One region of the Cellvibrio sp. KY-GH-1 genome, then DNA from elsewhere that is predicted to be linked to it. Evidence: riboswitches for the same ligand, from Rfam matches in the RefSeq annotation. Region 1 holds a riboswitch; the other holds the start of a gene.
What was found. Region 1 has a riboswitch for thiamine pyrophosphate ahead of thiD (bifunctional hydroxymethylpyrimidine kinase/phosphomethylpyrimidine kinase). Riboswitches for the same ligand answer to the same signal wherever they lie in the genome.

Region 1 (3,140 bases):
ACGCCCTGCTCTGCTTGTTCAATTAAAGTATCACGGAAAATTTCCCAGGTCAGATCTTCTGCAACACCATTTACTTTTTCCAGCGCCTGATAGATTGGCACAGTACCGATAGGCACGTGGGAATTGCGAATAATCCATTCACGCGTTTCATGGATATTTTTGCCGGTGGACAAATCCATTACCGTGTCTGCACCCCAGCGTGCACCCCAGGTGAGCTTTTCCACTTCTTCTTCAATGGAAGAACCCAATGCCGAATTACCGATATTGCCATTAATTTTCACCAAAAAATTGCGCCCGATAATCATCGGTTCAACTTCCGGGTGATTGATGTTAGCAGGAATAATTGCACGACCACGCGCCACTTCGCTGCGCACAAATTCCGGGGTAATTTCATCCGGAATACTTGCACCGAAACTCATGCCGGCGTGCTGTTGCTTGAGCACACCCAGTTCACGTGCTTGCGCCAGCGCCATATTTTCACGAATGGCGATGTATTCCATTTCCGGAGTGATGATGCCTTTTTTAGCATAGTGCATTTGCGACACGTTCATACCGGCTTTGGCGCGACGCGGCTGGCGAGTCAGGTTAAACCGCAGATGATCGAGCGTGTCGTCACTCAAGCGCTGCTTGGTGAATTCAGAGTGACTATCTTGCAACACTTCAGTGTCATTGCGCTCTTCGATCCAGCGCGTGCGCACTTCTGGCAAGCCGGTGCGCAAATCAATTTTTACTGTTGGGTCAGTGTATGGGCCGGAGGTATCGTATACACGGACAGGTGCGTTTTTCTCGCCACCAAACGCGGTCGGGGTATCGTCCAGCGTAATTTCACGCATGGGCACTTGAATATCTTCGCGTGAGCCTTGCACATAGATTTTTTGTGAACCGGTAAAAGGTTGAATAGAGGCTTGATCCACCTCGGCGGTTTGGCTCAGGATTTTATCGACGCTGGTATTCATAGTGTCCTCGGCTTTTTTGTTAATTCGCTGATTTAATTAATATCAATATGTTGGTTTGATTTATCAAACCCAATTCATGGAGCAAGATCAGGGAGCAATAAATTGCGCCCCTACGGATGAAATTTATAAAAGTGGTGAACTGGGCCAGAGCCCTGCCCTATGTGTAATTTTTCTGAGTGCAGCAAGGCATTGTGCAAATAATCTTTGGCTTGTTTAACCGCATCCTGCAGCGACAAGTGTTTAGCCAGGCCGGCGGCAATGGCCGATGCCAACGTACAGCCTGTGCCGTGGGTGTTTTTGGTTTGCAGGCGCGGCGCAGAAAAAATCTCAACCCCGGATGTGGTCACCAACACATCACTCGCCTTGGCGCCGTCCGTATGACCACCTTTCATCAACACTGCTTTTGCACCCAGTGCCAATAATTTTTCCCCCTGTTTTTGCATTCCTGATAAATCAGTCGCGACAGTTTCATTCAATAACGCCGCAGCTTCGTGCAGGTTGGGGGTGATTAAAGAGGCAAGCGGAATTAATTGTTTGATCAAGGTATCGATCGCATCTTCCGCCAGCAATCGGTCGCCACTGGTCGCCACCATAACCGGATCAAGTACAAACGGGATCTGTGCATGAGGTCGCAAGGATTCTGCCACTGCCGCAATGATTTCAGCGGTCGCCAACATGCCGGTTTTGATCGCTCCTACGTGAATATCGCTCAACACCGACTGGATTTGCTGTTGCACAAATGCCGGCGGAATGGGCAACACCCCTTGAACTCCGAAGGTATTTTGCGCGGTGAGCGATGAAATAACGCTGCAGCCAAACACCCCCAAAGCAGAAAAGGCTTTGAGATCGGCTTGAATACCCGCACCGCCGCCGCTATCGCTACCGGCTATGGTTAAGGCAATGGGAGTGAATTCTTTGGTCATTGATTTCCGCAACAAAAAGTGGGCGCGGAAACAGAGAAAAACGCCAGACAGGCCAGATGCTTTGCTTGGAGGCTCTCGTTCCCTACGCCGGTACTAACCGGATCAGGTCGGCGGGTATATCTCAGCTAATAGCGTGACCATTAGCACCCCGACAAGAAAGTGGGCAGTCTATTGGAGTTGGTAGGTAGAGTAAAGCAAGAACCCCTCTCGCCTATTAAAGGAAGAGGGGTTCAAATCCCGGGAAAAAAGAGCTTTCGGCACTGCCCCCCTTTGATAAGGAAGGGGGGGGCAATAATCGAGGGTTATTTTTCCTGAGTTTTTAACAAGCCTAGCTTACCCGCCAACAACGCGGTAGTTGGAGCCTGAATCAGAATGGTACCCAGGATGAAGATAAAGGTAATCGCACCCACCACGTCAATACCAGGCACTTTCATACCAGCCAAAATACCTACCAGCGCTGCGGGAATTACCCCGGTTTCGCGTGTCCAGCTCATAAATACCAGCTCTTTCCAGGTCCACTTGGCGCGACGATCAGGTCCAGCGCAGAGGAATACCGTGACCGGGCGCGCGATGAAAATAAAGATAAACAGCAGCGCAATACCAACGCCCAAGTACTCTTTCAACAAATGGAAATCAACTTGCGAACCCAACAGGATAAAGATGAACATCCGCATCAGCAGCGCTGTGTTGCCCACATAGTCTTCCAGGTACTCGTGCTCATGATGGTCCATGGGTAAGCTGAATGACTCTTTGTTGCCAATCATCACACCGCAAGTAAATACCGCCATAAACCCGGACGCACCAATTTTGTCAGCCAGCAAATACACTGTGATTACCGCCAAAATGATCACAAACGGCGTTACCTCACGGAAAATACCCAAAGAGTTATGAGCCATCAGGAATGCCGCGGTGTACCCCACTATCGCCCCCAGCACCAAGCCCATACCTGCTTCATAAGCCAACTCACCCAGAGAATGCGTAAGGCTAAAGCTTTCGCCGCCGCCCATCACATAGGCTACCACCGCGAAGGTAGCAATCGCACCCATAGCGTCATTCAACGCAGACTCGCTCATTACCGTTTGCGATACGCGATCTTTAATCGGTACTTGTTTAAAGATGGGTACCAGGGTCGCCGGGTCGGTAGATGCCGTAAGTGCGGCGAGTACCAGTGCGATGGCAATCGGAATCCCCATCCACACGCTGGCCACCGTCATAATGGCGCCGGTAATTAACACCCCTGCAGTGGCAATAACCAACAAGG
Region 2 (3,140 bases), 1.7 Mb from region 1:
TAATAAGAAGCGACTGGAAAATGTTTCACCGTAAAGCGTGAAATCGCGTGCAGGTGATGTTGCGTTGCTCATTGCATTAACCTCCGCCCACCGGGCGAACTATGTCGATTTGATCATTGTTGCTCAAAGAGCGCTCTGCGTAGGTAGAGCGCGGTACGAATTCCTGGTTGATGGCTACCGCAATTTTACTGTCAGCGTAGCCCCAATCCTGCAGTGCATCGCTCAACAAGGTTGCAACTGCTACGGATTTAATTTCATTGTTAACACTCACTTGAATCATCGTTTATTAACCTGAAACAGAAATCTAAAGTAAAGAAGTTTGAAGTAAGTCGGGAAATAAAATGGTTTGGTCTTGCTTCACCTGGGTAAGTACTTGTTCAACGACAGCCGGCGCCAGTAAATACCCATGGCGGAATAAACCGTTGGCCACGATAAGCCCAGGGTTGCAGAAAATCTTGGGCAGGTTATCCATAAATGCCGGGCGTAAATTGGTATCCATTTCGATAATACGTGCTTCAGCAAACGCGGGCGATAAAGTATAAAGTGCGCTACCTAACTCAAGCGATGACTGTAAGGTGACGGCTGAGCGGTCTTCGCTTTCAATTTGTGTTGCACCAATAATAAAGCGATTGTTCGGCTTGGGTACAACGTAGAGCTGGTAGCGCGGGTGCATTAAGCGCACTGGTCGCTGCAAATGAATCTCGTTGGTTTCTACATGCAGTGTTTCACCGCGCACGCCGCGCAATTCTTTCAGCTGTGTTTTCGCGCCCAGTCCGCGACAATCAATTACCAGATCGAATTTTTCGCTGCCGCTATGAGTGCGAATAGTGTGTGGTTCTGTTTCTACCGATGTGTTTTCGCGAATGCTAATATTCAAGCGAATTAATTCATCGCCGAGTTGCTGTAAAAATTCGCGGTTGTGCAGGTGGCCTTCTTCTTGTAGCAGCAATCCGCGCATAAAGTGCGAGTGCAAATCCGGTTCCAGTGTCTGGATTTCATGGCCGGATAACCATTGGTAGTTGCGGCATTCAGGCACTACAAAATTCAATTCATTTTCAAATTGTTGCAATTCACTTTCATCTTGCGGATGTGCAACCAGCAGGCTGCCTTTGGCAAAAAACAATTCTGTATTGTTGTTGGGTAAATTGCTTTTAGGTGAAATGTTTTGCCGTAAGTTGTTTTTTGGTAGGTCGCGCTGTGGTAAATCCTTCAGCCATTGTGGCCAGCGTTGTAAAGCAAATTGGCCCATACGATAGACATTTGCATCAGATACGACAGCTTCGCTTAACGGCGCAATCATGCCTGCTGCGGTAAACGCCGCGGCGCGTACAGAGTTTGACTCTGGTTGTAATTTTCCGGATTCAAATAAGGTGATCTCGTGACCTAATAAACGCAAACGCCAAGCGAGCAAGCGACCTAACAGGCCGGCACCGGCAATAGCGATGTGTTGTTGGCTGGTTTGAGTTTTCACAGTGCCTCGGGGAAATGAGGCGGAGGGCAGGGGAAATAGCGTGCGCTATATGCCTTGTTCCCTCCGCAGGTTCTAGCCTGTTCAGGTTCTACGGGTTGGGCCGAGCCCATCTCAGCCTCCGTACCAAATGTGCAGTGTATGCAATTCAGCCAAGGCGCCCCGACAAGAAGTCCGGCCAATATACTAATGGCTGCTGTCCTTCGCAATCAAAACCTTTAGGCGGCTTTCGGTTAAGGGGATGTGTTGGTGTCCAGCGTTTCGACAGTACTATGAAATCCACCCTGGGCGACCCTGGTGTGAATGCGCTGGCCGGGCTTCAATTGTTGCTGGTTGCTGATCAGGTGGCCGGATTCAGCATCCGTTACCAGTGCAAACCCGCGCTCCAGTGTGTTGAGCGGGCTCAAGGTATTGAGCATTCGGGCCGCAGTGGCGAGGCGTAATTTCTGGCGATCAAGGTAGATAAATTGCGCTTTGTGCAATTGTGTTTCGGCGCTATTTAGACGCTCACGCAACTGTGCTAATCGCACCTGTGGATGATGGGCTTGCATGCGCAAGCGCAACTGTGAAATTTGGTGCTGGTGGTGACTTAATAGATTTTTGATCTGGTTTTTCAGACGTATTTCGAGGTTATCCAACCGCTGTGATTGCTGCTCCAAACGCTCGCGTGGATGACGCAAACGCTGACGCAGATGTTGTAAATGTTTTTGCAGTTGCGCAAGTTTGCGCAGCATGGCTTCTTCAAGTAACACTTCAAAGCCGATAAATTTATCCAGCCATTCTTCGCTATCTGGGACCAGTATTTCAGCGGCGGCAGAAGGGGTTGGTGCGCGTAGGTCGGCAACAAAATCGGCAATCGTGAAATCCACCTCATGACCCACAGCGCTCACAATTGGCAATTGGCTGTTAAACATTGCACGTGCGACTATTTCCTCGTTAAATGACCAGAGATCCTCCATGGAGCCGCCGCCGCGGGTCAGCAATATCGCATCAAACAATCCGGCGCGGTTGGCCAGATCAATCGCTTTCACAATTTGCGGCGCGGACTCTTTGCCTTGTACCGCGACTGGAATCACGGTAACTGGAATGCCGGCAAAGCGGCGTTCGAGCACGCTGAGTACATCGCGAATAGCAGCACCGGTGGGTGAGGTAATCACAGCGATATGTTTTGGGATTTTTGGTAGAGGCTTTTTGTGGGCTTCGTTGAACAGGCCTTCTGTGGACAGGCGATGCTTTAGTTCGTCAAAGGCACGTTGCAGGGCGCCGCTGCCAGCTTCTTCCATGTGCTCAGCGATGATCTGGTAGTCGCCCCGGCCTTCATACAGGCTAACGCGTGCGCGGATCAGCACATGCTGCCCTTGTTGGGGTTTGAATCTGACGGTCATGTTTCGGTTGCGGAACATGCAGCAGCGCACCTGAGCTTGCTCATCCTTCAGTGTGAAGTACCAGTGCCCGGAGGAGGGGATCGAGACATTGGATAGTTCTCCCTCCACCCATAGCAGAGGTAAATGGGTCTCCAACAACTGGCGTGCCTGGCGGTTAAGCTGGCTGACACTGAGGATTTCCCGCTCCGGAGTTTTACTAAACAAATCATTCATGGCTGGTAGATTCAAAGGCAGTTGGCTGGGCATTCTAGGCCAAGCCTCGGTATGCGGGTAGCCTTAAAGCAGGT

Region 2: it holds a riboswitch for thiamine pyrophosphate, as region 1 does, so the genes downstream of both, D0C16_RS05270 (FAD-dependent oxidoreductase) here and thiD (bifunctional hydroxymethylpyrimidine kinase/phosphomethylpyrimidine kinase) in region 1, are expected to answer to the same signal.

What each region holds. Positions count from the first base shown of each region.
Region 1 is NZ_CP031728.1:5,343,526-5,346,665, reverse strand. It holds gene thiC (phosphomethylpyrimidine synthase ThiC) at 1-956, opposite strand, end outside; gene thiD (bifunctional hydroxymethylpyrimidine kinase/phosphomethylpyrimidine kinase) at 1,067-1,879, opposite strand; TPP riboswitch at 1,942-2,040, opposite strand; gene D0C16_RS22465 (sodium:proton antiporter) at 2,182-3,140, opposite strand, start outside.
Region 2 is NZ_CP031728.1:1,251,424-1,254,563, reverse strand. It holds gene D0C16_RS05280 (thiazole synthase) at 1-72, opposite strand, end outside; gene thiS (sulfur carrier protein ThiS) at 77-280, opposite strand; gene D0C16_RS05270 (FAD-dependent oxidoreductase) at 305-1,471, opposite strand; TPP riboswitch at 1,513-1,643, opposite strand; gene xseA (exodeoxyribonuclease VII large subunit) at 1,702-3,066, opposite strand.